One region of the Streptomyces sp. QH1-20 genome, then DNA from elsewhere that is predicted to be linked to it. Evidence: riboswitches for the same ligand, from Rfam matches in the RefSeq annotation. Region 1 holds a riboswitch; each other region holds the start of a gene.
What was found. Region 1 has a riboswitch for cyclic di-AMP ahead of AB8O64_RS14870 (transglycosylase family protein). Riboswitches for the same ligand answer to the same signal wherever they lie in the genome.
Positions count from the first base shown of each region.

Region 2: another riboswitch for cyclic di-AMP. It lies ahead of AB8O64_RS05535 (C40 family peptidase); the one in region 1 lies ahead of AB8O64_RS14870 (transglycosylase family protein).
Region 3: another riboswitch for cyclic di-AMP. It lies ahead of AB8O64_RS17055 (M23 family metallopeptidase); the one in region 1 lies ahead of AB8O64_RS14870 (transglycosylase family protein).
Region 4: another riboswitch for cyclic di-AMP. It lies ahead of AB8O64_RS03855 (C40 family peptidase); the one in region 1 lies ahead of AB8O64_RS14870 (transglycosylase family protein).

Region 1 covers NZ_CP166299.1:3,314,803-3,322,104, forward strand. The annotation lists gene AB8O64_RS14860 (septum formation initiator family protein) at 1-458, opposite strand, end outside; gene eno (phosphopyruvate hydratase) at 630-1,910, opposite strand; gene AB8O64_RS14870 (transglycosylase family protein) at 2,193-2,924, opposite strand; cyclic di-AMP (ydaO/yuaA leader) riboswitch at 2,929-3,111, opposite strand; gene AB8O64_RS14875 (transglycosylase family protein) at 3,371-4,450, opposite strand; gene AB8O64_RS14880 (cytochrome P450) at 4,566-5,831, opposite strand; gene AB8O64_RS14885 (DUF6479 family protein) at 5,958-6,371, opposite strand; gene AB8O64_RS14890 (nucleoside triphosphate pyrophosphohydrolase) at 6,493-7,302, opposite strand, start outside.
Region 2 covers NZ_CP166299.1:1,228,470-1,235,771, reverse strand. The annotation lists gene AB8O64_RS05555 (8-amino-7-oxononanoate synthase) at 1-477, shown strand, start outside; gene AB8O64_RS05550 (DUF397 domain-containing protein) at 481-756, opposite strand; gene AB8O64_RS05545 (helix-turn-helix domain-containing protein) at 766-1,644, opposite strand; gene AB8O64_RS05540 (ATP-binding protein) at 1,910-2,338, shown strand; gene AB8O64_RS05535 (C40 family peptidase) at 2,697-3,167, opposite strand; cyclic di-AMP (ydaO/yuaA leader) riboswitch at 3,171-3,367, opposite strand; gene AB8O64_RS05530 (hypothetical protein) at 3,677-3,985, opposite strand; gene AB8O64_RS05525 (ATP-dependent Clp protease proteolytic subunit) at 3,992-4,627, opposite strand; gene AB8O64_RS05520 (dienelactone hydrolase family protein) at 4,827-5,576, shown strand; gene AB8O64_RS05515 (phosphatase PAP2 family protein) at 5,875-7,149, shown strand.
Region 3 covers NZ_CP166299.1:3,814,152-3,821,453, reverse strand. The annotation lists gene AB8O64_RS17075 (DUF6227 family protein) at 1-504, shown strand, start outside; gene AB8O64_RS17070 (cold-shock protein) at 709-912, shown strand; gene AB8O64_RS17065 (DEAD/DEAH box helicase) at 1,138-2,784, shown strand; gene AB8O64_RS17060 (PP2C family protein-serine/threonine phosphatase) at 3,188-4,339, shown strand; cyclic di-AMP (ydaO/yuaA leader) riboswitch at 4,558-4,726, shown strand; gene AB8O64_RS17055 (M23 family metallopeptidase) at 4,737-6,023, shown strand; gene AB8O64_RS17050 (MFS transporter) at 6,200-7,302, shown strand, end outside.
Region 4 covers NZ_CP166299.1:812,927-820,228, forward strand. The annotation lists gene AB8O64_RS03830 (MFS transporter) at 1-410, shown strand, start outside; gene AB8O64_RS03835 (DUF6875 domain-containing protein) at 400-1,143, shown strand; gene AB8O64_RS03840 (NUDIX domain-containing protein) at 1,581-2,051, shown strand; gene AB8O64_RS03845 (alkaline phosphatase PhoX) at 2,073-3,227, opposite strand; gene AB8O64_RS03850 (rodlin) at 3,497-3,907, opposite strand; gene AB8O64_RS03855 (C40 family peptidase) at 4,252-4,725, opposite strand; cyclic di-AMP (ydaO/yuaA leader) riboswitch at 4,729-4,905, opposite strand; gene AB8O64_RS03860 (cytochrome P450) at 5,440-6,639, shown strand; gene AB8O64_RS03865 (hypothetical protein) at 6,721-7,302, opposite strand, start outside.

The DNA.
Region 1 (7,302 bases):
GCGTCCACGCCGTCCCAGAGGTTGCTGTACCAGGGGCGGTTGGCCGCGCCCTGGTCCGTGCGGCGCTTGGCGGGCCCGCTGCCGTCCACCACGCTGTAGCCGGTCTCGCCGGGGCGTACGTAGTGCAGGTGCTCGCGCGCCTGCGCCTCGACGTACGCCGGGTCCTCCAGCCGCGCCTTCTGCTCCTGCAGCCGTTTGACCTGTTCGCGGGCGCGCTCGGACTGGCGCCGCTGGTCGGCGATGTCCGAGCGCTGGGTGACCCACTGGCGCATGGGGTAGGCCAGCGCGACGACCAGGGAGCAGACGACGAGCGCGAGGAGGGCTGCGCGGCCGGTGAGCCGGCTGCGGCGGGGCGGCCGCGCGCGGTAGACCCGGCCGCCCCGGGCCGACGGGCCCTGTACGAGCACCGTGCCGAGCGCCTTGAGCCTGGTCGCGGTGGGCAACCGTTCCGCCGCCACGTCGCCTCCCCGTGGTCTCTGAACGAACGTACGTCCTCGGCCACGGTACGGGACCGTGGCCGAGGACGTAGTGAGGCTGCCGTCTGTCCCGGGAGGGTTTTCGGCCGGGAGCGTTCAGCGCCCGTTCGGAGCCCTGGTGCCGGGGGGAGCCGGCCGGGTGTCAGCCGGGTGTCAGCCCTTGAAGCGCGGGAAGGCGCTGCGGCCGGCGTAGACCGCGGCGTCGTCGAGGATCTCCTCGATGCGCAGCAGCTGGTTGTACTTGGCGACGCGCTCGGAGCGGGCCGGGGCGCCGGTCTTGATCTGGCCGCAGTTGGTGGCGACGGCCAGGTCGGCGATGGTGACGTCCTCGGTCTCGCCGGAGCGGTGGGACATCATGCACTTGAAGCCGTTGCGCTGGGCGAGCTCGACGGCGTCGAGGGTCTCGGTCAGCGAACCGATCTGGTTGACCTTGACCAGCAGGGCGTTGGCGGCGCCCTCCTCGATGCCGCGGCCGAGGCGCTCGGGGTTGGTGACGAACAGGTCGTCACCGACGATCTGGACCTTGTCGCCGAGACGCTCGGTGAGGGTCTTCCAACCGTCCCAGTCGTCCTCGAACAGCGGGTCCTCGATGGAGACCAGCGGGTACGCGGCGACGAGCTCCGCGTAGTAGTCCGTCATCTCGGCGGCCGAGCGGGACTTGCCCTCGAACTCGTACGAGCCGTCCTTGAAGAACTCGGACGCGGCGACGTCGAGCGCGAGCGCGACGTCCTGGCCGGGGGTGTAACCGGCCTCCTTGATGGCCTCGAGGATGAGGTCGAGGGCTTCGCGGTTGGAGCCGAGGTTCGGGGCGAAGCCGCCCTCGTCGCCGAGGCCGGTGGACAGGCCCTTGCGCTTCAGGACGGCCTTGAGGGTGTGGTAGACCTCGGTGCCCCAGCGCAGCGCCTCGGAGAAGGACTCCGCGCCGATCGGCGCGATCATGAACTCCTGGATGTCCACGTTGGAGTCGGCGTGCGACCCACCGTTGAGGATGTTCATCATCGGAACGGGCAGCAGGTGCGCGTTCGGGCCGCCGAGGTAGCGGAAGAGCGGCAGGTCGGACGCCTCGGAGGCGGCGTGCGCGACGGCGAGGGAGACGCCGAGGATGGCGTTGGCGCCGAGCGAGCCCTTGTTGTCGGTGGCGTCCAGGTCGAACATGGCCTGGTCGATCAGGCGCTGCTCGGTGGCGTCGTAGCCGACGAGCTCCGGGCCGATCTGCTCGATGACGGCGAGGACGGCCTTCTCGACACCCTTGCCGAGGTAGCGGTTCTTGTCACCGTCACGGAGCTCGATGGCCTCGAAGGCGCCGGTGGAGGCGCCGGACGGCACGGCCGCACGGCCCGTGGAGCCGTCGTCGAGGCCGACCTCGACCTCGACCGTGGGGTTGCCTCGCGAGTCGAGGATCTCGCGAGCTACGACGACGTCGATAGACGGCACGTGCGTCTCCTTCGTGTGTGTCTGAAGTTCTGCCCCCGAGCCTAACGGGCTCCGGGGGTTCCCCCCGCCGGTGGACCACCTGGCGAGCCGAAAAACCGCACAAATGCCGAGATCATCGGACGAACAGCCGATGTGTTCGCCGAGCGGAGAATCCGGACACGGGGCAACGCCCGGGTCCAAAAACGGCGGAGCCCCGCTCCGGCGCGCCCCGGGGGGAAGGCGCGTCGGAGCGGGGCGGTCCGCTGTGAACACCGGTGGCACGGCGGAGGCCGGCCCGCCGGATCAGCTGAGGTGCAGCTGCTGGCCCACGAAGATCAGGTCGGCGTTCTCGACGACGTCCTTGTTGAGCTCGTGCAGCTTCTGCCAGCCGCCCTTGACCTTCTTGGCCTCGGCGATCTTGGCGAGGGTGTCGCCGGCCTTGACCTCGTACTCGCCGTCGCCCTTCTTGAAGGACTTCGGGGTGGCCTTCGGGGCCGGGGCCGGAGCGTCGTCCTCGTCCTCGGACTGGAGCTGCGGGGCGGCGGCCTTCGGGGCGGCCTGCTGCTTCGGGGCCTGACGCTCGCTGCGGTCCGCGTGCGACTTGGTGGAGGTGCCGCGCGAGGAGGAGGAGGAGGAGGAGGAGCCGGAGGTGTCGACGTCGGCCTTGGCGCCACCGGCGCTCAGACCGGGCACCGCGCAGCCCCAGGCACCCGGGCCCTGCATGGCGAGCAGCTTCTCGGCGACGGCGATCTGCTGGCCCTTGGTGGCGTGGTCGGCGCGGTCGGCGTAGGCCTGGCCGCCGGCGGCGTTCCAGGAGGACTGCGAGAACTGCAGACCGCCGTAGTAGCCGTTGCCGGTGTTGATGGACCAGTTGCCACCGGACTCGCACTGCGCGACGGCGTCCCAGGTGTCGACGGAGGCGGCGCTGGCGGAGGTCGCGGCCATCAGGGGCGCGGCGACGGCGACACCGGCGACGCCGGCGAGCGTGACGATACGAACGGCCTTGGACGGACGACGGTGCTTGCCCTTGGACATGAGTCGGTTTCCTCACCGACGCCTACGAGGTGAGCTGTCGGGTTCGGGCTGTGAGTTGCCCGGCCTGGTGTGCGGTGCACACTCGGCTTCACCCCAAGCCGTCCCGCCCCTGTCGATCATGTGATCGGCTGGACCGTTCCGGCGCCTACCTTGGTTCCCCCGCTCCTGCCTACGGCGCTTTCGCGACGACCCCTCCGGCCGCCGGCAGGATTCGGCGTGGCGACCGTGGTGCTCGCGGTGGCGAGCGGTGACGACGTTAGACACAGCTGGCGTACGGGTTCAAACCCCTGATTCCAGCCACAGTTGCCTCTTGTTACCCGCGGGAACACCTTGTTTCCGCAGGTGAGAGACCATGAACAAACTCCGGATGACTGCCGTCCGACCAGAAGTCAACGAGACCCATGTCTCACTTTCGACTGGAACGGACATTCCCCGCGAAGTCTGCTCTATTTACCGGCTTTTTTCTTGACCTCAAGCTTCTGACCAGGCTGGATCAGGTCCGGATCGTCCCCTACCACCTTCTTGTTGTCCTGGTAGAGGGAGGACCAGCCGCCCTCGACGGAGTGCTGCTCCGCAATGGCTGACAGATTGTCACCAGGGCGCACCGTGTAGTCGCCGGCGCCCGGTTGGTCCGTGCGTGCGCCCCCGTCCCGCGAGGCGCGGCCGTCGTCCGAACGCGGCGTCCCGGCGTGGTCCTTGTCCGTGCCCGTGCCGTCCGTGCCGTCGGGCGTCGGCGTGCCGGAGGAGCCCGTGTCCGTGCCGGGCGTGCCCGAGGGGGCGCCGGGCGTGGTCGAGGGGATCTCGGTGGGGTCGTCCGTGGAGGGCTTGCGGTGCTTGCCGCCCTCCGACGAACCGTCCGTGGGCTGAGTGGACTCGCCGGGCACCGGCTCGGTGGGCTTGCCGGACGGCTCGTCGGTCCCCGTGGGAGCGGACGGCGAGGAAGAGGAGTCGGGAGAGGACGGAGACGGCGAGGAGGAGGGCGAGGACGGCTTCTCGGAGGGAGAGGGCTTCCCGGAGGAGTCGGGCTTCTCGGAGGAGTCGGGAGAGGGGGTCGACGGCGTCGAAGGGGTGTCGCGCGTCGGCGCGGGCTTGGCGGGCGCCTCCGGCTCGGGGGTGTGCGTACTGCCCGGGTTGACCTCCGGCGCCTTGCCGCCCTTCGCGAGCCCCGAGGACACCGCGCAGCTCGGCCAGGCGTCCGGGCCCCGGCCGGCGAGGATCCGCTCGGCCACGGCGATCTGCTGCGAGCGGCTGGCGAGGTCGGGGCGCGGTGCGTAGTCCGTGCCGCCGTTCTGCTGCCACATCTCCTGCGTCATCTGCAGTCCGCCGAAGAAGCCGTTGCCGGAGTTGGAGCTCCAGACACCTCCGCTCTCGCACCGGGCGACCTTGTCCCACGTCTCGGCCTCGGCGGCGTTCGCGCCGGTGGCGGCGAGCAGCGGCATGGCGAGGGACGCGCCCGTCACCCCCGCCGCGACCACGATCGCCGGTACCTGACGGGGTCTGCGGTGTCTACCGTTGCCGGAGCGCATGCGTTGGCCTCTCGTTGGCGGCTCAGTTGATGGTGGTCGAACATAGCGACGGACCACGGGAGTCACAAGCCGGTGTAGCGGAGGTCACGCGAAGGTCACGTGAGTTGACGTATGGTCATCTGATACGCGCAGTGAATTCCACCGGAAGCGTGCGTAGACCACGCATAATCAGCCCGCCGCGCCACCTCAACTCCTCCGGGTCGGCCGCGAGTCGCAGGTCCGGCAGGCGGCGCAGCAGGGTCGCGAGGGCGGCCTGCCCCTCCAGCCGGGCGAGCGGCGCGCCCAGGCAGTAGTGGATGCCGTGCCCGTAGCCGAGGTGCTGATTGTCACGCCGGGACAGGTCGAGGGTGTCCGGCTCGGCGAACCGCTCGGGGTCGCGGTCGGCCGCCGCGAGCACGACGAGCACGGGGTCGCCGGCGGCGATGCGCTGCCCGCCCAGGGTGATCGGCTCGGTCGCGAACCGCCAGGTCGCGAGCTCCACCGGCCCGTCGTACCGCAGCAGTTCCTCCACGCCGGTGGCGAGCAGGCTCTCGTCGCCCTCGGCCAGGGCGCGTTGCAGGCGCTCGCGCTCGCCGGGGTTGCGCAGCAGGGCGTAGACGCCGTTGCCGATGAGGTTCACGGTGGTCTCGAAGCCGGCGAACAGCAGGATGAAGGCCATCGCGGCGGCCTCGTTCTCCGTGAGGTGCTCGCCGTGGTCGCTGGCGCGGATGAGGCCGGAGATGAGGTCGTCGTCCCCTCCTTCGCCCAGTTCCTCCCGCTTGCGGTGGATCAGCTCGGCGAGATAGCCGCGCATCTTCTTCACCGACCGGGCGACGCCGCCGCGCGGCCCGCCGCCGTGGCGGATCATCATGCCCGCCCAGTCCCGGAAGTCGTCCTGGTCCTCGCGTGGCACGCCGAGCAGGTCGCAGATCGCGTAGATGGGCAGCGGGAAGGCGAACTCGTGGATCAGATCCGCCTCGCCCTTGTCGATGAAGGCGTCGATGAGCTGGTCGGTGAGCTCCTGCACGCGCGGGGCGAACTCGGCGACGCGGCGCGGGGTGAAGGCCTTCGACACCAGCCGACGCAGCCGGGTGTGGTCCGGCGGGTCGATGTTGAGCAGATGCGTCATCAGGTTCGCGCTGCGCTCGCCCGGAATGCCGACCTTGCCCTTGCCGTGCGCGGACTCCGAATGGTGCGCCGGATTCTTCGACAACCGCTGGTCGGCGAGGGCCTGGCGGGCGTCGGCGTAGCGGGTGACCAGCCACGCCTCGACGCCGCTGGGCAGAGCGGTGCGGTGCACGGGCGCGTGTTCGCGCAACCAGGCGTACGCGGGGTACGGGTCGGCGGCGAATTCCCAGGTGAACAGGGGCGGCGCGGGGGGTGTGTCCTTGTTCTCGTGCACCCCCCGACGCTACCCCGGGGCCCTGCGGGCCGTGGCCTGTGCACCTCCGCTGCGCGGCACAGCAGCCCGTCCGGCGCTTGAGGACGCGCCCGCAGGGCGCCCGCCGCCGCAGGCGGCGCAGTCGGCCTACGTGTGACCACCGCCGCCGCTGCCGAAGCCACCGCTGCCGCCCTCGTGCCACTTCTTGCGCTCCTCCGACAGCTCTTCCTCGTGGCTGGCGGGGTTCAGCTCGTGCGGCAGCATCCGGTGTTCCTGGTCCTGCACGGGCACTTCGTTCGATTCGTGGTGCTCGGTGACATAGCCGACCGTGCCCTCCTCGTCGGCGTGGCCCGGGCCGTGGTCGGGCGACTTCGCGCCTTCACGCTGCTCCTCCGGCGTGCTCCACGCGCCCATGCGCCGCTGGGGCGCGGACGGGGGCGGCGGTTCCGCGTCACGTTTCCGGCGTCCCCAGAAGACGGCGACGATCAGGAGGATCGTGACGATCACGCCGACGATCGCGGGCGCGATGCCGACGAGGTGGTCGCGGGCTGCGAGGTCCATGTTCTCCAGCATGCGGTCCGGTTACCCCACCTGCGCGCGGACAGCCCCGAATCTGGGCCGAACGGGTGCCCGGTCACCCCGGGCCCCTGGACCGGGCCGCCGAACGCGGGCCCCCGGTGGGTCAGACGCCGTCGGCGCCGCCCTCGGCCGCGCGGATCGCGTCGCGGTAGGCGCGGGCCGCGGCCCGCAGGGCGGTCTCCGGTTCGACGCCGTCCGCCTCGGCCCGTACGGCCAGGGCGAGCAGCTCGTAGCCGACGCCGTCCCCGGCCGGCAAGGTCACGTCCAGGCCCTCGGCCCGGGCCCGGGAGGCCAGCTTCGCGGCCAGGGCCAGGGCCGGCTGACCGAGCGGAACCCCCTCGGTGACCGACTCGCGGTCCTTCTCGACCGCCTTCGTCCGCAACCAGTGCGCCTTGACGTCCTCGGGCGTCTCGGCGGACTCCTCGCCGAAGACATGCGGGTGGCGGTGGATGAGCTTGTCGACGATCACCCCCGCCACGTCGTCGACGGAGAACGGCTCGTCCGCGTCGTCCTCGGCGATCCGGGCGTGGAAGACGACCTGGAGCAGCACGTCGCCCAGTTCCTCGCGCAGCGACTCCCGGTCACCGGTCTCGATGGCCTCCAGGAGCTCGTACGTCTCCTCCAGGCCGTACTTCGCCAGGTCCTCGTGGGTGCGGATGCCGCTCCACGGGCAGGCCCGGCGGATCCGGTCCATGACCTGGACGAGGTCGATCAGGCGGGCGCCCGGCAGATCGTAGGAGCCGGGGAGCAGTTCCAGGGCGGGCATCGTCTCGCGGCCGGAGCCCGCGAGCCGGGCCAGCCCGTCGGTGAGTGCGGACTCACCGACGGCCGAGGTGAGCACCACGGCCGTACGGCTGTCGCTCACGCAGTAGTCGACCAGCTCACGGGCGGTGGCCCCGCCCTCCTCGACCTC
Region 2 (7,302 bases), 2.1 Mb from region 1:
GTCGTCGCCACGGTCACCCTGTCGAAGTCGCTGGGCAGCCAGGGGGGCGCGGTGCTCGGCCCCGCCCGCGTCATCCGGCACCTCGTCAGCCACGCGCGGACGTTCATCTTCGACACCGGGCTCGCCCCGGCGGCGGTGGGCGGCGCGCTCGCGAGCCTCGAGGTGCTGCGCCGCGAACCGGGGCGCGCGGCCCGGGTGCGCCACGTCGCCACCGAGCTGCACCGCAGGGTGACGGCGGCGGGGCTGACGGCGGTACGGCCCGACGCGGCGGTGGTGTCCGTCCGGGCCCCCTCCCCGGAGGCCGCCGTGCGATGGGCGGCCGACTGCCGTACCGCCGGGCTCGCGGTCGGCTGCTTCCGTCCCCCGTCCGTGCCCGACGGCATCTCGCGGCTGCGGCTGACGGCGCGCGCGGACCTCACGGACCGGCAGATCGAGGAGGCGGCCGACACGGTCCTGCGGACCGCGCCGACCGCCTGACGCTCAACTCCTGGTGGCAGTGGCCCCATCGGACACTTCGGCCCCGCGGCGGCGGCCGAGGCCACCGCCGCGGAGGTCTCCCACGAACGAGGACCACGCGGCGGGCGAGAACGACAGGACGGGGCCGGCCGTGCGCTTGGAGTCCCGTACGGCCAGCAGGTCCGGACCGAGCGGGGCCGTCTCGACGCAGTTGTTCATTCCGGTGCTGTAGCTGCTGCGCCGCCATGTCGCGGCACGCAGAGCAGAGAGGGAAGGGACATAGCGAGGCATTGCGGGCATGGTGCCTCCTCACGCGCCGTCATGGAGCCCGGCGATGTAGTCCAACGAGTTCTCGTGCGAGAGGGCGCGGGTGCGCAGGGTGGCGAAAGCGGAACCGTACGCCCGGAGGTCTTCTTTCCGCTCCAGATAGAGGCTACTCGTCAAGTGGTCGAGAACCACCACATCCAGATCTGCAATGCGCGGAAATGAGAAAATAACGAAAGGGCCTGTGATGCCGATATGACTGCCTGCGGAGAACGGGAGCACATGCAGTCGCACATGCTTCATGTGTCCCGTGGTCACCAGGTGCCGTAACTGCCCCGCCATCACCTCGCGCCCGCCGACCTCATGACGCAGTACCGCCTCGTCCAGCACCGCGCACAACTCCAGCGGACGCTCGCCCCGCAGTACCGACTGACGGGCCATCCGCACCCGCACCAACTCCTCGACCTGCTCCGGAGGTGGGTCGTTCAGCGCCGCGCGGGTCACCGCGCGCGCGTACTCCGGCGTCTGCAACAGCCCCGGCACCACCGTGGTCTCCAGGGTGCGCAGGTGGGAGGCCTCGGACTCCAGGCTGATGAAGTCGAGGTAGGCGGGCGGCAGTCGGTCGCGGTAGGCGTACCACCAGCCCCGCCGGGCCCCCGCGCCCTCACCCGGATCCGCCGACCCCGCGCCGCACAGCGCCCCCAGCAGTGCGCGCAGTTCCGGGTCGGTCACCTGGTAGGCATCCAGCAACAGGGCGACGTCCGAGGGCTTCACGCCACTGCAGCCCGTCTCGATCCGGCTCACCTTCGACTGGTGCCAGCCCACCGCGCAGGCCGCCTCCCGGCTGGTCAGCTCGGCCAGTTCACGCTGGCGGCGCAGCTCCGCGCCGAGCTTGCGGCGACGCACCGCGGGTCCGTAGCGCATGGGTATTCCCTTTCGACCAAGGTGAACACGTCCACATCCATACGTCAGTGTCAATAGACGAGTGCGCCACCCAAATGTGGTCGCTCCCGGCAGAGTTCACCGCTTCGAGCGACAGATATATGCATTTTCCGGTGGATCGCTCACTCTCGGACGCCGACGGTGGCACTCTGTGACGAAGAGCCGTCCGAGATCGCTCCCGGCGTCACCGCGTCAGTTCCTTGGCTCACGCGTCGGAGTCCGGCCTCGGTAGGAAAGGGACAGCGCCATGGCGGATCACCAGGAAGCAACCGTAACCCTGCCGAGCGCCCCCGCCTCGGTGTCCGACGCGCGCCGCTATGTCGCGCGTGTACTGGCGGAATGGGGGCTGGCGGACGGCACCGAGGACGCCGACACGGTTCGGCTGATCGTCTCCGAACTCGCCACCAACGCCGTGCAGCACACCCGCGGCCAGTCGCCCACCTTCACCGTGGACGTCCGGCTCGACCGGGAGGAGCAGCTGCGCATCGGCGTCACGGACAGTCACCCCCGCTATCCGAGAAGGCTGCCCGCCGCCGTCCAGCAGGACAACGGCCGCGGCATGGTCATCATCCGCTGTCTGACCGCCGAGCGCGGCGGCAGACTGTCGGTCACCCCGACCGCCGACGGCGGCAAGACGGTCTGGATCTGTCTGCCCTGGACCGTGCCCGTGCCCTGATCACCCCGCGCGGCTGTGGGCCGGGCGGTGGGCCCCGTGGCCGTGAGGAGGCCGAGGGGTCCACCACCCGGCCCAGGGGCGGCCACCGTGATCGCACGGTGTTCGCGGACAAGGCGGGTCGAGCGGCTCGGGCAGGTCACCGGCGGGCAGGCGCGCCCTTACCCGTTCCGGATCGCTGCCGGTGAAGGCGACCGTGTGCCCGGTCGGGGCCGGCGGCCCCGCGTCGCGAACGAGGGGCCGCGGCACCACAGTCGTGTCCGCCGGCGGCGGGTGGGAACACACCCGTTGCCGCGTCGGCGCACAGGGAGGCGAGGACGGTGGCGGGGGCGGCCTTCGTGGCACGCCACCGCCGGCGCTTTCAGTTCACGCGGCCGTAGCTGACGCTTCTGGTCCAGATCCGCTCGTGGCGGACGACCGCGCCGGTCTTGGGAGCGTGCAGGATCCTGCCGTTCCCGACGTAGATGCCCACGTGATAGACGCCGCCGGCGGAGTGGAAGAACACCAGGTCCCCGCGTTGGCGGGCGGAGCCGGGGACATGGCGGACGCGGTTGTACTGGGCGGCGGCGGTGCGGGGCAGCTTTTTACCGACCCGCTTGTACGAGTACTGCGTCAGCCCCGAGCAGTCGAAGCTGTACGGTCCTGTCGCGCCCCACTGGTAGGGAGCGCCCTGCTTCGATTCCGCTATCCGCAGGGCGAGGGTGGAGACGTTCGCGGCCTCGGCGTCGGGCGAACCGCCGGGCACCAGCACCGAGGCGCCGACGGCTGCGAGGGTGAGGGCCGAGGCGGCCTTGGCCCTGGAGAACTTCGTTGGTCGTTTGTGCGCGGCCATACGCAACCCTTCGTCTGCCGCCTATGAAGGATGACCTGTCGGGTTCGGGCAGGCGAAGATGCCCGGCCGCCGAGGCGGCTTCACCCCAAGGGACGACCAGTGGTGCCGGTCGTCCCGCCGTACTCGGGTCCTCCACTCCTGCCGATGCACTCGTGTCGACCAGTCATCCGGGCGGCGGCAGGATTCGGCGTCCGCCCGGACCGCCCCGCCGCGGTGGCGGGGTCTTGTCGTCGCCTGGATCTTGGCGCAGCCGCGGCACGGATTCCGAGAGGATCCGGTGATATGTGAGCCTGGTCACCTCTGGCATGTTCGGGTGGACACCGGACGGTTTGGCGCCCACCGCTCAACCCTGTTGAGCCGTTCACCTGCGGCGAGTTGATCTCCGCGATCGCCTCGTACGCGCGCGGCTCGGATCGATCACTGCGCGATGTCTACGCAGGGTCCGCTGTCTGCGGGAGATCGCGTTGAGGTGTCGCCCGGCCGGTCGTTCCGGCGCGCGTCCGGGCTCATCAGCCCGGCGTGTTCGGCGGCATGGTGACCCGTGCGGCCCGCCGCTCCCCGTCCAGGACCAGCATCGCCCGTGTGAGTGTTCCGATGTGCACCTCGCGTTCGCCTCGCTCGTGCATGAGCGTCAACGCGTCGCGCAGCCCCGTCGCCGCGACCACGAGAGCCTGCGCCGCCCGTAGCCCGGCGTACGTGTCATGCGCGCGGGCCGGGTTGATCCGGCCCAGGAGATCCAGTACTTCCAGATACCGGTCCACCAACTCGCCCTCGGCGCGGGTCAGGGCGGGCAGGGGTGGCAGTTGGGGCGGCCACATCGCCGCTCACCTCGCGCCGAGCGGCGCGCCCGGGCCCTTGCGGCTCGAGGTGAGCCGGTCGACCAGCCCGTACGCCACCGCGGTCTCGGCGTCGAAGACGGTGTCCCGCTCGATGTCCCGGGCGACCCGCTCCACGCTCTGCCCCGTGTGCCGCACGAGCATCCCCGTCAGCGTGTCCCGCCTGCGCGACATCTCCCCCGCCTGGATCTCCAGATCGGAGAGCTGACCCTGGACCGGTTCGCCGAGGGAGGGCTGGTGGATGAGGACGCGCGCGTTCGGCAGCGCCAGTCGCTTGCCCGGGGTGCCGGCGGTGAGCAGCACGGCGGCGGACGAGGCGGCCTGGCCCAGGCAGATCGTCTCCACGTCGCAGCCGATGTAGCGCATCGTGTCGTAGATGGCGCACATGGCGGAGAAGGAGCCGCCGGGGGAATTGATGTAGAGGGAGATGTCCCGCTCGGGATCCGCGTGTTCGAGGTACATGAACTGCGCGATCACATCGCTGGCACAGGTGTCGTCGATCTGCGTGCCCAGAAAGACGATGCGCTCGGACAGCAGCTTGGAGTACGGGTCCGTCGTGCGGGCGCCGGTGCTCGTGCGCTCCGTGAACTCGGGCAGGACATAGCGGGCCGTGGGTCGGTGCATGGTGGCACTCCTCGTCCGTGAAAAATGTACAGGACGTACAGATCGTTGTGGTGAGCATGGCGCAGCGGGGCTCGGCGCGGCAACGGATCGGACGCGGTTTCGCTCTGGGCGTGAGGGCGGGCGGGGGCCGGCGGGCCCTGGCCTGTCGTTGACCTCAACCCTTGTGCGCGGGCGTCGGAGCAAGGAAGGATGATCCGCCATGCCCACCAAGTCTCTGCAGATTCCCACCGCGGACGGCCAAGCCGACGCTTTCGCCGCTTTCCCCGACCGGGACGGGCGGCACCCGGGGGTGCTGCTGTACCCGGACGCCTTCGGCGTGCGGCCCGTGCTGGAGGAGATGGCCCGCGAGCTGGCCGGGCACGGTTACTACGTGCTCGTCCCCAACCTCTACTACCGGCACGGCCCGGCGCCGGTGATCGAACTTCCCGCGCACATCGGAGAAGCGGTCCGGCCCGCGGTCTTCGCCGAGCTGGTGCCCTTGGTCGAGGCGCACACCACCGAGCGTGTCCTGCGCGACGCCGACGCCTACCTCGGATTCCTCACCGCCCAGCCCGAGGTCGGCGACGGGCCGGTCGCCGCGATCGGCTACTGCCTGGGCGCCGCCCTGGCGATGCGCACCGCGACGGCCCACCCCGACCGGGTGGCCGCCGTCGCCGGATTCCACCCCGGCTTCCTGGTCACCGACGCGCCCGACAGCCCGCACCGCGCCATCCCCGAGCTCGCCGCCGAGGTCCACCTCGGTCTCGCCGAGAACGACATGACGCCCGAGACCCTCAGCGAGCTCAACCAGGCGCTGGATGCCTCAGGAGTCGGCTACACCACCGAGATCTACCCCGGCACCATCCACGGTTTCACCATGTCCGACACCGACGCGTTCGACCCCTCCGCACTGCGGCGCCACTGGGACCGCCTGCTTCCCCTCCTCGACCGCACCTTGGTCACCGGCTGAGTCTCACGTCTGCGGAGTTCTCGTCCCGCACACCGGTCGAATCCTTGATCGCGACGCGGTGCCCGTCGGGGGGTGGTGACCGGCGGAGCCGCTCCACACTGCTCCGATAGCATGTTCGAGCTCACGACGATTGCCGTCATCGCCCGTCCTTCACCGGAAAATCATGGAATCCGGCGCGAAGGGTCGCTTTATTTAGCTAACGTCTAACAAATCGGCCAAACAATTGATATCTATAGCATCACGGTTTTTCTCACGAATAAACCGCAGACTCGCGTCCGTCGCGTGGCGTCAACCACGGGTGATCCTGTGGGCCACGGTGGTTGTGGTGGGCCTCGGATTCCTCATCGCGCTGGAGATCGCCGCACGGGGCTACGGCCTGCCGGGCCCGATGACCAACCAGGCGAAAGAGGTGATCCTCGCCCCCAAGTCCGGGCCGCTGCTGTACGCCAGCATGGCGTTGATGATGGTGGTGCTCACCTGGCGGGAGCGGTTCATCGCGGCCGGCGTCGCGGTCGGTATCGACATCGCCTTCTTTTTGGTGCGGTGGGCGGTCGACGCCAAGATGATGTTCGGCAACGGCGCGTTGTGGGTGATTCTGGCCTGCGCCGTCATCGCTGTCACACGCCGCACCGGCCGGGAGCGGGTCCTGCTGCTGAAGGGCGTCGGGCTGGGTCTGCTGCTGGTGGCCGGCCGTAAGACCGGCGATACCTGGCTGCTCATCACGTCGAAGACGCGCCCGCAGGTGCTCGACCAGTACGTGGCGACCGCCGATCACGCGCTGGGCAATCCGTCGTGGCTGGCAGGCCGGATCGTCGAGGCCACCGGCACGGTCGGTGAGCACGTCCTCGACTACGTCTACATCCAGCTCGCGGTGGCCGCGGTCATCGTCGCGCTGTACCAGCTGCGTCATGTGGCGGCCGAGCGTCGCTTCCCGGGTCACCATCTGGTGCGCACCTTTTTGGTGATCGGCCTTCTCGGGCCGGCCATCTACATGATCTTCCCGGTGGTCGGACCGATCTTCGCCTACGGCGCCGACGGCGGGCACTGGGCGGTGGCCGATCTGTGGCCGAACACGCCGCCGCCGATCACCGCCCCGCACCAGATGCCGTTCGACGAGATCACTCCGCGCAACTGCATGCCCAGCCTGCACACGGCGTGGGCCACTACGATCTTCATCCATTCCCGCTCCGGCCCGCGAATTCTGCGGTACGCGGGCACCTTCTGGCTGATCGCCACGCTCGGCGCGACGCTGGGATTCGGTTACCACTACGGCGCGGACATCGTGGCCGGCGTGGTGTTCGCGTTCAAGATCGAGGCGGCACTGCGCGCACTCGACCGCGGCTGGGACCGGGCGGGAATCCAGCTGGTCGTCTACGGCACCACGGTCTTCGCCGCGCTCCTGGTGTCGTACCGCTATCTGTCGATGGAGATGGCCGAATATCCGTGGGTGTTCGGACCGCTGATCGTTCTGGCGATGGTCTCGGTGATCTACGGCTACCTGCGGACCACCAAGATGTGGGAACCGAAGGCCATGCCGGTGCGGCAACCGGAACCGCAGCCCGAACTCGTGTGAGTCATGGGGCATCACCTCGTCGGCTGAGCGCTTCCCGGCCCCGGCCGGGAAGCGCTCAGCCGGTCCCGCGGCGTCCGGGCTTTACCGGGCGAGTGCCCCCCGAAGCCTCTGACCTGGTGATTCCCCGCTTTTCAGGGATCCCGCGGACATCGG
Region 3 (7,302 bases), 500 kb from region 1:
TACGAGGTGTACGCCCGGGAGGAGGCACTGGACCAGGCCGAGCGCCGGGTGCACGAGCGGATCGGCGGCGGCATCGGCCCCGGCACCGAGGCCGAGGAGCTGCCCGCCTGGCTGGCGGAGGAGCTGCTGCTCGCGATGGGGCCGACGCGCCCCCACCGGGAGTACGTCTGCGACGCCTCGCCCGACCACGCCCGCCGCCTGCTGCGCCGCGCGGAGAACGCGGACGGGCCCGGCGAGGTGGTGCGCGAGCTGCTCCAGGGGGCGCTCGGACACCACATCGCGCTGATCACCAAGCCGCGCCGGCGGGGTGCCGGGCGGGACGCGACGTGGTGCCGCTTCTATGAGCACGCGTTCCTGCTGGAGGGCGGCGGCGAGGTCAGCCTCTGGGAGCTGGAGCACAATCTGACGGCCGACGGCCGGCTGGTGTGCGAGGTCTACCTCGACGAGGCGGAGGCCGAGGTGGCGGCGGACCGGCACGCCCGCGCGCAGGGCGTGGAGCTGTAGCCGGGCGGCCCGCGGCGGGACCCCGGGAAACCGGGGCGGCGGTGGGGGTTACGGGGGGCCGCCTGTGTGTGCTATGGTCTTTCAAGTTGCAGTTGTGGTACCCATGAACTCGTGTGCGCCTGACGGTTTTGTAACCGAAGGCGCATTTTTGTTTTTGCCGGTCTATTCCGGTGTGGGGCCCATCCCATTCACAAGGAGATAGACATGGCTACTGGCACCGTGAAGTGGTTCAACGCTGAAAAGGGCTTCGGCTTCATCGAGCAGGACGGCGGCGGCCCGGACGTCTTCGCCCACTACTCGAACATCGCCTCCTCCGGCTTCCGTGAGCTGCTCGAGGGCCAGAAGGTTTCCTTCGACGTCACGCAGGGCCAGAAGGGCCTGCAGGCCGAGAACATCGTCGCTGCCTGACGATCGGATGCCCGCCCGGTCGATGGAAAGGCCTTTCGGCCCGATGACTCGACCGGGTATCGCATAGAGCATTAACGCAATGGGGCCCGCACCACTGGGTGCGGGCCCCATTGTTGCCCCCGCACCAGCGCGCCCAGGCTTTTCCGCCGCTGTCCGTCCCGGACGGCCTCGCGATGCGAAGTCCTTGATCTCGGGCGTGCCACCCCATTGAGGGAAGGTCCCCGAATGACCCGCTCAGCCCGCCCTGCCCGCTCGTCCTCCGCCGACGGCGGCTCCGCCCGCCCGTCGCGCGCGCGTGGCCCGCAGTCCTCCCGTGGCGGTCAGCCCCGTGGCGGCCAGTCCAAGGGCCGCAAGCCCGCCGCCGCTCCCCTCCAGGGCGAGTTCGAGATGCCGGTCAGCACCACCCCCGCGCTGCCGCCCGTCGAGACCTTCGACGCGCTGGACATGCCGAACGGCCTGCTCGCCACGCTGACCCGCGAAGGCGTCACCGAGCCGTTCCCGATCCAGGCCGCGACGCTGCCCAACGCGCTCGCCGGCCGCGATGTCCTCGGCCGCGGCCGCACGGGCTCCGGCAAGACCCTGGCCTTCGGCCTGGCGCTGCTCGCCCGTACCGCGGGCCGCCGGGCGGAGCCCAAGCGCCCGCTCGCCATGGTCCTCGTCCCCACCCGTGAGCTGGCCCAGCAGGTCACCGACTCGCTCAGCCCGTACGCGACCGCCGTGAACCTGCGGATCGCCACGGTCGTCGGCGGCATGTCCATCGGCCGCCAGGCGCAGACCCTCGCGCGCGGCGCCGAGGTGCTCGTCGCGACCCCCGGCCGCCTCGCCGACCTCATCCAGCGCGGTGACGCCAAGCTCGGCGACGTGCGGATCACGGTCCTGGACGAGGCCGACCAGATGGCCGACATGGGCTTCCTGCCGCAGGTCACCAAGCTGCTCGACCAGGTCGACCCGGACGGCCAGCGCATGCTGTTCTCCGCGACCCTCGACCGCAACGTCGACCGGCTCGTCCGCCGCTTCCTCACCGACCCGGTGACGCACTCCGTCGACGCCTCCGTCGGCGCGGTCTCCACGATGGACCACCACCTGTTCCACGTGACGGACCAGGACAAGAAGGACTCCGTCACCCGGGTCGCCGCCCGCGCCGGGCGCGTGATCATGTTCGTGGACACCAAGCGCGGCGCCGACCGCCTGGTGAAGAAGCTGCTGTCCGAGGGCGTCCGGGCCGCCGCGCTGCACGGTGGCAAGAGCCAGCCGCAGCGCAACCGCACGCTGGACCAGTTCCGCACCGACCAGGTCACCGCCCTGGTCGCGACGAACGTCGCCGCGCGCGGCATCCACATCGACGGCCTCGACCTCGTCGTGAACATCGACCCGCCGACCGACCACAAGGACTACCTGCACCGCGGTGGCCGCACCGCGCGCGCCGGCGAGTCCGGCACGGTCGTCACGTTCGTGCTGCCCGAGCAGCGCCGTGAGATGTCCCGGATGATGACCACGGCCCAGATCACGCCGAACGTCATCAAGACGTACCCGACCGACCCGGAGCTCGCCCGCATCACCGGCGCCCGCGAGCCCAGCGGTGTCCCGGTCGTCATCACGCCCCCGGCCCCGGCCCAGCCGCAGAGCACCGGCAAGTCGTCGAGCTCGCGCGGCAGCCGCGGTGGCCGCGGCCGCACCCGCACGGACGCCTCCGGCTCCAACGCGGGCGGCTCGGGCAACAGCGGCAGCCGTCCGTTCCGTGGCTTCGGCAACGGCACGGAGGGCTCCCGCCGCTCCGGCACCCGCCCGGGCAACGCGGTCGGCCGTGGCCGTCGCAGCGGCGGCGGTGGTGGCGGCACGGGCGGCGGCGGCCGTCGCCCGTCCGCGGCGTGACGCGTACGGAGTGACCTGACGGTCTTTGACGCCGGACGGGCTGGATGTGGCTGAGCTCAGCCACATCCAGCCCGTCCGGCGTTTGTGGACGCGCCCGCGGCCCCCGGAATCCGGGCCCCGCCCCACTCCGACGGCGGATCCCCGCTCGCCTGCCCTTCCGGCACGCGCGAGGCTGAGGGGATACGCGCGGGACGGCCGGTCGTCAGGAGAGAACACGGTGGGGAAGCGAGGCGAGCCCGGGTCGGCTTCGACGCGCGACCCGGCACGTGAGGCGGCCTGCGGCCCGGCCCGCGATCCGGCCCGAGGCCCGGCATCGAACCCCCCGTGGAACCCGCCGCAGCGGAACGGCGGGGAGTCCCACTGGACAGTTGCCCGCCGCGCAGCGAGATGGCTCCCGGCCCTCCTGATCGTCGGCGGCGCCGCCTTCGACTACTTCACCCCTCCCCGCTTCACCTACGCCCCCTTCTTCTGCTCCGCCCCCCTCGTCGCGGCGGCCCTGCTGTCCCTGCGCGCCACCGTGACGACCGCCCTGGCGGCCGTGGGCGCGGCCATCACCCTCGCGGTGTACCACCGCGTCCACGACACCGCCGAGTCCGCGACCGAGGTCGTCACGGTCACGGCCGTCTCCCTCCTCGCCCTCGGTCTCAACCGCATCGTGCGCCACGGCGACCAGCAGCTCGCCTCCGCGCGCGGCATCGCCGAGGCCGCCCAGCGCGCGGTCCTGCCGACGCCGCCCGCCCGCATCGCCGGGCTGCGCGTCGCCGCGCGCTATGTGGCGGCCCAGGCCGACGCCCGGATCGGCGGCGACCTCTACGCCGTCCAGGACACCCCGCACGGCGTGCGCGTGATCGTCGGCGACGTGCGCGGCAAGGGACTGGGCGCGGTGGAGGCCGTCGCGGTGGTGATCGGCGCCTTCCGGGAGGCCGCCGAGCAGGAGCGCACGCTCGAGGCGCTCGCGGCCCGGCTGGAGCACGCGTTGTGGCGGGAGGGCAGACGGCGCGCCAACCTGGACCAGTCCGAGGGCTTCACCACCGCGGTACTTGCGGAGGTGCCGCCCGGGGCGAACACACTGCGCCTGGTGAACCGCGGCCACCCGCCCCCGCTGCTGCTGCACGCGGACGGGCGGGTGGCCGAGACGTACCCGGAGGTGCCCGCGCTGCCGCTCGGCATGGGGGACCTGGGTGGGTGGCCGGACCGGGCGGAGGAGCGGGAGTTCCCGGCGGGTTCGACGCTGCTGCTGTTCACCGACGGGGTGACGGAGGCCCGGGACGCGGACGGCGTCTTCTACGTCCCGCAGGACCGGTTGCGCGGCAGGCAGTTCCGGAGCCCGGACGCGCTCCTCGACGTCCTCGCCGCGGACGTGGCCCACCACTCGGGCGGGCACACGGCTGACGACATGGCCCTTCTGGCGATCCGGCGCGGTGACGGCTTCCACCATCCCGTGGCCGTCGCGCGCGGCACTCTCACCGCGACCGTGACGTCCACGCGGACGCACACTTCCCCGCACGGATCTGCTGCCGGTTCTCCCGCCGGTTCCTCCGACGACCGTAATTGATCTTGAATCGGCGCGGGCCGTCGATATGGCCTGACGAGGGATCAACTCCGTGGTGTTCCGGTAGCGCGCAGTAACTCGCCTCCGGGGAAACCCGCGTGTCCTGTGAAGTAGGCCCCGAAAGCCGGTGGGTTCGGGCGTTCGGCTTGGAATCCGCCAGCCATGTCTATTAACGTTCGATAACGCAGCGCGGTCGTCACAGCCGCCGCAAGAGGCGGCACCGTGCGCCTTCGCCGAATCCCGCGGGCACAGCACCATCTGCACCACCAGCGACAACCGGGAACCGGGGAACCACCAAACTTGGGGTGAATCGGGCCGTACTCCGGCCCGTAGGAGACCTTCCTGTTCCGAACCCGTCAGCTAACCCGGTAGGCGAGAAGGAAGGAAAGGAGTCGCCCTCGTGGCGTCCAACAAGCCTGCCCCCGGCGATGGTTCCTACGGGTCGTACGGGCCGTACGGGTCGTACGAGCAGCCGGAGCCGTCCGAGCCGTACGGGTCCTACGCGCCGGAGCCTTCGATCGTGCCCGCGTACATGACTCCTCTGACGCCCGCGGCCGAGCCCGCCGTCGCCGTCGAGCCCACCGTGAACCCCATGGCCGCCGCAGAGCCGGCCGCGGAGCCCGGGGAGGTGTGGAACCCCACCGCGGAGTCCGTCGCCCCGGTCCGTGGCAGACACCGCGTCGTCAAGCAGCGCGGCGGCACGATGGCCCGCAGTGGCGCGGTCCTCGGCGTCGGCGTGATCGCGGCGGTCGGCGCGGGCGGCATGGCGACCGCCCAGGACCGCCCGGCGGCGCCGATATCCGTGCCCGACGTGGCCCAGAGCATCCCCGGCTTCGGCGCGCTGCTGGCGGATGACGACGACAAGAAGAAGGACGCCGCTTCCGGCCCCGCCGCGGCGCAGGCACCCGGTGCCGATCAGCCGCTGACCCAGGCGGGACTGTCCGCCGAGGAGGCGGCCCGCGGCACGTCCGACGCCGGCGAGGCGCTACGCGCCCGCATCCTCCAGCAGGCCGAGCACCAGCAGAACCTCGGCGACGAGGAGGCCCGCGAGGCCGAGGCGAAGAAGGCCGCCGAGGCCCACCGGAAGGCGGCGGCCGAGAAGGCGGAGCAGGCCGCGGCCGAGAAGGAGAAGGCGGAAGCCGAGGCGGCGGCCGAGAAGAAGAAGGCGGAAGCGGAAAAGGCGGCCGAGAAGGCCGCAGAGAAGTCTTCGAACGAATCTTCTGACGAATCTTCGAGCGAACCCGGGGGCGGCGGGTCGGAGTCCTCGGGCGGTGGCAGCGGCCACAGCTCGGGCTCTTACTCCCTCCCCGTCGGCTCGTACACGCTGACCGCGGGCTTCGGCCAGGCCGGCGACATGTGGTCCGCGAACCACACCGGCGCGGACTTCGCCGCCCCGACCGGCACCCCGGTCAAGGCGGTCGACGGCGGAACGATCACCAGCGCGGGGTGGGCGGGCGCGTACGGCTACCGCGTCGTGCTGACGCTGAACGACGGCACCCAGATCTGGTACTGCCACCTCTCCTCGATGGTGGTCACCTCCGGCCAGGTCTCGGCGGGCGACGTGATCGGCCGGGTCGGCGCGACCGGCAACGTCACGGGCCCCCACCTGCACCTGGAGACCCGGCCGGGCGGCGGCTCGCCGGTCGACCCGCTGTCGTGGCTGCGCGGCCGGGGCCTGCAGCCGTAAGGGGCCCTGCAGCCGCAAGGGGCGCGGAGCGTTTCGTAAGGGGCATGGGCGGGGAAAGGCTCGTACGAACGTAGAAGCCCTACGCCCACTGCCTGTCCCGCACGACGCCGATAATCGGTCCCGATAACCACACCTTTGCCACGAATGCTTCAGGTTCAGGTGGGAACTCGGGGTGTGTGACGAATGCGACGATCACCACCTCAGTGCCTGCCCGCCTCGACCGGCTGCCCTGGTCCCGGTGGCACTGGACGGTGGTGATCGGCCTCGGCACCGTCTGGATCCTGGACGGGCTGGAGGTCACGGTCGTCGGCAATATCGCCGGCCGTCTGTCCGAGAAGGACAGCGGCCTGTCCATCACCTCGGGGCAGGTCACGGGCCTGGCGGCGGCGCTGTACGTGGCTGGTGCCTGCGTCGGAGCGCTCTTCTTCGGGCGGCTGACCGATCTCTTCGGCCGTAAAAAGCTTTTCATGATCACGCTCGCCGTCTATCTGGCGGCGACCGCGATGACGGCGTTCTCCTTCTCCACGTGGTGGTTCTTCCTCTTCCGCTTCCTGACGGGCTTCGGTATCGGCGGTGAGTACGCGGCCATCAACTCCGCCATCGACGAGCTGATCCCCGCCACCTACCGCGGCCGGGTGGATCTGATCATCAACGGCAGCTTCTGGCTCGGCGCGATCGGCGGCTCGCTGCTGTCGATCCTGATGCTGGACACGAACATCTTCCCGGCCGACCTCGGCTGGCGGATCACCTTCGGCTTCGGCGTCGTTCTGGGCCTGGCCATCCTGCTCGTACGGCGCCATGTGCCGGAAAGTCCACGCTGGCTCTTCATCCATGGCCGCGGCGAAGAGGCAGAAGTGCTGGTGGCCTCCATCGAGCAACGCATCGAGATGGAGAAGGGCGAGGTCCTGCCGCCACCCACGCGGCAGATCACGATCCACCAGCGCAAGAGCATCGGCTTCGGCACGATCGCCCGCACGGTCTTCTCCCAGTACCGGCGACGGGCGGTTCTCGGCCTCGCGCTCTTCATCGGCCAGGCGTTTCTCTACAACGCGATCACCTTCGGCTTCGGGGCCATTCTCACCACCTTCTACGACGTGTCCACGTCCCGCACCGGCTACTTCTTCGCGGTGATAGCGGTCGGCAACTTCCTCGGCCCGCTGTTCCTCGGCAGGCTTTTCGACACCGTCGGCCGCCGCATCATGATCTCGTCGACCTATTTGCTGTCCGGCGTGCTCCTCTTCGGCACGGCCGCGCTCTTCGACGGCGGACATCTGAGCGC
Region 4 (7,302 bases), 2.5 Mb from region 1:
CCGCCGGGCTCTTCCTCGGCGGCTCGGCCCTCGCGTCCTCCGGCTGGGTCGGCGTGCCGCTGTACATCGGCTTCGTGATGGCGGGCGGTCTGTGCATGCCCGGCCTCAAGGCCGCTCTCAACGAGCGGGTGCCCGCCCGGTCGCGCGCCACCATGCTGTCCGCGGGCGGATTGTTCAACTCCCTGGCCACCGGACTCGGCCTCTATGTGATGGGCGGGCTCGGCGTCGGCCTCGCGGACGTCACCGGGGTGTGGACCACCGCGGCCGCCGGTACGACACTGTTCGGGGCAGCAGCCGCCTGGTTCTGTGTCCGGTCCCTGCGTACGCCGCCCGCGAGCGTGGCGGTCGATTCCCCCGTGGTGGGGGGAGCTTCCGAGGAGGCCGAGGAGGATGGTGCCCGTGTCCCCTGAGCCGGACCCCGAGCCACCGGCCGAGGAGTCCCTCCCGCCCGATCCCGGCGAGGTGCGGCGGGGCGAGTTGGTACGGCCCGCTCCCGTCGTCTTCCGCGACGGCGACAGTGACGACGTCGGTGGCGACGGCGGTACCGAGCTCGGCGCGGTCTTCCGCCCCTACCTGCGCGACTACATCGGTGACTCCATCGGACGCGCGGGCCCCTCGAACGCCATCTGCCCCTTCGTCCGGGGGGCGTTGCGGGCCGGCGTCATGCACTACGCGGAGCTGCGCGTGGCCGGGCACACGGCGCCGCGCGCGGTGGCCCGGGCGCTGGTCGGCTATCTGGCGTGGTTCGACCGGGCCTCCCAGCGGGAAACGCCGGAGCACCCGGGGCTGGTCGTGGCCTTCCCCGGCCCGCCCGCCCCGCTGCTGCCGGTGGTGGCCGCCGCGCACCGCGCGGTGCTGCCCGCGGTGTACGCGCGGGGGTGCACGGCGGCGCTCTTCCACGAGGACCCCGCCGAGCCCGACGATGCCCACCATCCCGAGCCCCGCTACTTCACCGCGCCCGCCCCCTTCTACGTGCTGCGCAGGATCATCCCCGCCGATCTCCAACTGTCCTTGCGGGTACGGCAGATGTTCCCGGCGTACCACCGCCTGCACGCGGCGGAGGCACGCCGTACGAGACTGCGGACGAAGGAAGCCGCCGAGCGGTGGAACCAGGCGTGCCGCGAGCACGGGCTGACCCCCTGAGCCGGCCCGTCCGGCCCGGGTGCCGGTGCCTTGTCCGTCTTGCCCACCGCACTGCAAAGCCCGCTCCACGGCATGGCGGCGATTCCTCGGCCGGCCCCGCGAAGTGATCGTTCCCAGCCGCAACGCAACCCCCGGATCGGGTGAGTCACCACGGCGGAGTGAATCGCACACCGCCCGGCGGGCACCCGGACCGACGGCTGCGGGGCGCTTGACGCCCGCTCGAAATTCAGCGCGAGAGAACGCTCTTCGGGGGCCGTTACCGCCCCCATCGGGCGTCGTTTTCCGATCACTCGTCCGATCCGGCGTCAACGAGGAGGCGCAGTGCAGTATCGGAAAGCCCGCCGTACGACCCCCGTCGCGGCCCATCCGCCAATCGAACACGAGAGGCCGCCACGACCGGCTGCGAGGCCGTGCCGCGCCGTCGAGGGGCGGCGGGCATGAGCGCCGTCGACCACTCGTGTCCGTCGGGTCTCGTGACGGTCCTGCTGCACCGCGACGACGGGCGCGTCCTGTTGTTGCGCCGCGCCGCCGGTACGGCCACGGGCGGCCGGCTCGCGCCGCCCGGCGGTGGGCTCACCTCCGAGGAGAGCGTGCTCGCCACCGCGTTGCGCACCGCCGACGACGCGGTGGGGGTCATCGTCTCCCCCGGGGACATGGAGTTCTGTCACCTCGTCCATCAGCACAGCCCGGACCACCGGGGGCGCTTCGGTTTCGTCTTCACCGCCCGGCGCTGGTCGGGCGAGCCCCGGATCCAGCAGCCCACGGCCTACTCCACGCTGGTGTGGGCGCAGCCGGTGCCGCCTCCGGCCGCCTGTGACGCGGAAGCCGCGGCGCTGCTGGCGCAGTTCACCTCCGGTGCGCTGCTGTCGGTCCCCGGCTGGGACGACGCGCCCGGCGGTACGGGATGAGACCGCGGGGCACCCGGCGGGCTACGCGCGGAACGGGCCCGTCACCTCGTAGGTGATGCCGCCCGAGGAGCTTCCCGTGGTTCCCCGCTGGCTGGAGAAGTACAGGCGTCTGCCGTCCGGCGAGAAGGCCGGCCCGGTGATCTCGGAGCCGGGCTGGCCGTCGATCCGCAGGAAGGGGGTGACGATGTCGTCCGGGGTGATGAGGCAGATGTCCATGCTGCCGCCGTCCTCGGCGACGAAGAGGTCGCCGGAGGACGTGCCGGTGACGTTGTCCACGCCGGTGAGCGGTGCGCTGCCGCTCACCAGCGAGTCGTCGTAGGCGAGTTCGATGGTTCCGGCCGCCGCGTTGTACTGCCAGACACGGTTGTCGCCCTTGGTGGTGAACCAGCAGGTGTCGTCGGCGTAGTAGCAGCCTTCGCCACCGTTGAAGCGCTTGGCCCCGGCGACCTGGTTGCGGGTGGCCGTGCGGGCGCCGGACGGGTCGGGGACGGCCCCCCAGGTGACGGGTCCCGAGGTCCCCGAGCCCATGGTGAGCACCTCGAGCTTCCCGGCCGAGAGGTCGCCCCAGGTGGTGGGGGTGAAGCGGTAGAAACAGCCGTCGGTGACGTCCTCGGTCAGATAGACCGCCTTGCGGACCGGGTCGGCGGCGGCCGCTTCGTGCTTGAAGCGGCCCATGGCCTCCCGCCGCACCGCCGCCTTCACGCCCCACGGGTCGGTCTCGTAGACGTAGCCGCGGTCGACCTCCTCGCAGGACAGCCAGGTGTTCCACGGCGTCCTGCCGCCCGCGCAGTTCTGGCGGGTGCCGGAGAGCACGCGGTACGCCGCGACGACGGACCCGGCGGCATCGAAGCGCAGCGCGCTCGCCCCTCCGGAGGGGTTGATCTCCGAGTTGGAGACGTAGATCCAGCCCGCGCCGTCGGCGTAACAGGCCCCGCCGTCCGGGGCGTTGTGCCAGGTGTAGGAGGTGCCGGGGACCCGCTGTCCGGACCGGGCGACGACCCGGGCGGTGAAGCCCTTCGGCAGCCGGAGGCCGTTGCCGTCGGCGGCGCCGAGCGGTCCGTAGGGGCCGGCGCCCGGCTGGGCCGGGCTCGCGTAGGCGGCGCTCCACAGTGAGCCGCCGAGCGCGGCGGCCGAGGTGCCGACGACGGCCGCGCGCAGGAAGGTGCGACGTTCCACGGTCACTCCAGGGGAGTTGGGGGGTGCCTCGTCACCGACCGGCGGCGAGGCCTGGTCTCCCGGACCATAAAAGCGCAGAGTTGACAGTACATCAACAAAAGGTGAATCCGGAGTGATCCCCTTCCGGGCCGATCCGCGACGTCGCCCGGAGTACCCGCGATAATCCGCCCGTTGGACAAGGTGATCAATTGCCTCGGCACACGGGAATCCCCCTGCTCCGGATCCCGCGTACCCGGAGCAGGGGGATGAACACCAAAGGCTCTGGGCCGTCAGTGCCCGTCGTGCGCGCTGTTCCCGGAACCGTTGCCCGACAGGATCGGGATCTCGTCCAGGATGTGCGACAGCTGGTCGTCCCCGTCGCTGATCGTGGAGTTGTCGGTGCACTGCTGCTGCTGCTGCGAGGTGAGGATCGGGATGTCCTGGATACCGATGTTGAGCAGCGCGATGAGGGACTGGACACCGATCTTGCCGATACCCAGGCACGGCTTGTTGAGCGTGCCCTGGATCAGGCTCATCTGCGGGCTTTGCTCGCCGCCGGTCTTGGTGTTGCCGTAACCGGTCTTCGCGGCGTTGCCATTGGCGACGTCACCGTTGTCGTTGCCGATCGCCATCGCGGGAGCGGTGATGGCGCCGACCGCGGAAACCGTCATCGCGGTCGTGGCGAGTACCTTCTTGAGCACGTCCATGCCTTTCGATCGATTAGCGCCCCTCACAAGGAAGCGACCTGAGTAACTCCGGTCGATTTAAGAAGTTCCGGACATTCACTCATTTGAGCCAGCCGGATCATGAGCGGCGCCATCGAAAGGCAGGCGGCAAACGGCCACCGACCCGCCCGGGAGAGCGGGCAGGTAATTGCGCACGCACGCGTGGCGCACTTCCGGGGCGACCAATGGGGTGACGGCACCCGGGTGTTTCGGATTCGGCTGGTAGCGTGCTGCGCGCAGCGGTGCCTCCGCAGCCGTCAGCCCGCCCGGACTGTGCCCCCACAAGAGCGTCCGGGCGGGCTTTTGAACAGCCTCAAGGGCTACTTGACGCGGCCGTACCAGACACTGTTCGTCCAGATCTTCTCCAGCCGCACGGACTTGCCCGGCTTCGGAGAGTGCCAGATCTGATTCTTCCCGGCGTAGATCCCCACGTGGTAGACGTTGCTGCCCGAGTGGAAGAACACCAGGTCGCCCGGCTGACGCGAGCCGGCCGAAAGATGCCTGGTCTTGTTGTACTGCGAAGCCGCGGTGCGCGGCAGTGCCTTGCCCGCCTTCTTGAAGGCGTACAGCGTCAGGCCCGAGCAGTCGAAACGGTTCGGACCGGTGGCGCCGTACTGATACGGCGACCCCTTCTTCGAGGCCGCGATCTGCAGCGCCTTCGTTCCCGGAGTCGCCGCCTGTGCGTCGGTTGCCAGTGTCGGGATCAGCATCGACGCGGTGACGGTGGCTGCGGTCAGAACCGATGCGGTTCCGGCCCGGGAAAGCAGTGCAGGTATGCCAGGGAACGCAGACATGCCAAAGCCCTTCGTCATCCGCCTACGAAAGGTGACCTGTCGGGTTCGGGCTGACAAAGTTGCCCGGCCACATACGTGGCTTCACCCCAAGAACCACTGCCATCGTGGTTCGTCGTGCTTGGGTCTCCCGCTCCTGCCGATCCTTGATCTGTATCTGCACCCGGACGGCGGCAGGACTCGGCGTCCGCCCGGGTCGCCCGCCTCTGTGACGGGTTCTTGTGTTCGAGCAGAGATCCTGCATCATCAACAGCTGAAAATCAGAGCCCAAACGGCCTTCTGTGAACTTGTTCACTTCGCGTCGCCCCAAGGAACCGGGGGCTGATTTCACCCCGCCCGAACCCCTGTCAACAGCCCCCGTACAGCGGAAATCGGCGTCGATCGACGCCTGAAAGCGGCTGGATATCAAGGGAGTTACCGGCGGTCGCGGCCGATACCCGCCGGGCACCGGGAGGGCGGTCCCACGCGCACGCCCGCCGGTTCCGTGGGGCCGCCCCGCCCGATGACTGAATGACAGCCTCCGCATTATCCGCGGCCAGGGCGGACTGACGGGTGGTGAGCGGCCGGGGCCCTCGCGTTCGACTGTGGCGACCACGGATCCTTCACTCACCCCCGAAGCGTGGACAGCTCCCCACTTGATGCTACGGTCGACCCATTAAGTGGGGAACAGCCCCCGCTTGATCTCCGGTCATGCCCCGGACGACGAAGGGAACGCCTGTGTCCACGCCAACCCTCGAGGACCTCACACCCGCCGGCACGGACTTCACCAAGGACCCGTATCCGCTCTACGCGAGCCTGCGGGAGCGGGGTCCCGTCCATCGGGTGCGGACCCCCGACGGACGCGAGTCCTGGCTGATCGTCGGCAACGACGAGGCCCGGGCCGCCCTGACGGACCCCCGGCTGCGCAACGACATCCGCTACTCGCCGGACTGGGAGGACGACGGCGGCTACGCGATCGGGCTGAACATGCTCCAGGTCGACCCGCCGCACCACACGCGTCTGCGCAAGTTCGTCGCCAAGGAATTCACCCCGCGCCGCATCGAGGAGCTGCGCCCCCGCATCGCGCGGTGGACCGGCGAACTCCTGGACGCGATGCTGCCGCTCGGCCGCGCCGACCTCGTGGACTCCTTCGCGCTGCCGCTGCCGCTGACGGTCATCTGCGAACTGCTCGGGGTGCCCGTCGGTGACCGCGCCGCCTTCCGCGAGTGGTCCAACGAGGTCGTCCTCCCCAGCAGCCCGGAGGCCGCCGGTGCCGCCGCCCAGGCGATGACCGCGTACTTCGTGTCGCTCATCGAGGCCAAGCGGCAGGACCCCGGCGACGATCTCCTCAGCGCCCTGACCACCGCCACGGACGACGACGGCGACCGGCTCTCGTCCGACGAACTGCTGGGCATGGCCTTCGTTCTGCTCGTCGCCGGCCACGAGACCACCGTCAACCTCATCTCCAGCGGCGTCCACGAGCTGCTGCGCCACCCCGACCAGCTGGCGGCGCTGCGCGCCGACTGGTCCCTGCTCGACGGCGCGATCGAGGAGATGCTCCGCTACGACTGCCCGGTGGAGCGGTGCGCCTTCCGCTACACCGCCGAGCCGGTGGAGATCGGCGGCACCACCATCCCCGCCAGGGAACCGGTGATCGTCGTGCTCGCCGCGGCGGCCCGCGATCCCCGGCACTTCCCCGAGCCCGACCGCTTCGACATCCGCCGCGAGTCCCGTGGGCACCTGGCCTTCGGCCACGGTATCCACCACTGCATCGGTGCCCCGCTCGCCCGGATGGAGGCGGCCATCGCCCTCAAGGCCCTGCTGGAGCGCTGCCCGGACCTCGCCTTCGACATCGACCCCGCCGCTCTCACCTGGCGTCCCAGCATGGCGCTGCGCGGGCTGCTCACCCTGCCCGTGAGGTTCACGCCGCAGCGGTAGCGCGGCTTCCCGGGGCGGACATACGGATGGCCCGGACCCGTCGGAGACCGACGGGTCCGGGCCACTGCCGTGCCGGGCGCCTCAGCCGCCCGCACCGGCGGGCGGGCGGCTGTCGGGCACCTCGCGGCCCGGGAAGATGTCGCCCCGCTCGTCCGGCTGCACGCCGCCCCGCTCGCGCAGCGGCGGGAGCACCGCGTCCAGTTCCTGGTCGTTCGCCGGGTGGGCGGCCTCGGCGGCGCCGCGCAGGACGTCGCGGCTCACCGCGTCGCGGGCCGCACTGAGCCGGACCACGTAACCGTCCCGGGCCAGGGCGTACTCATGAGAGCCCGCCGTGGAGCGGTACCACGTGCGGCCCTCCCGCTCGCAGGTCACCTCTCCGCCGCCCGTACCGAAGACGGAGCCCTCCGCGCAGTTCGCCTCGGTCAGCGTGCCTCGGTCGACGGTCAGCCACAGCACCGCGCCGCCCTTGGCGTAGGCGAGGGAGAAGCCGTCGTCGCCGATGACGCCGACGGACTGGGCGGCCGGCTCGAAGCCCGGGACGCTCGTGACGTGGATCAGCTCGATCGCGGTCTCGATGGCCCGGGCCCGGGCTTCGAGTTCCGCCCGGTCGACGGGGGCCGCCGTCGGGGCGGCCGCGGGGCTCGCGGGCCGCCCGGGCCGGTC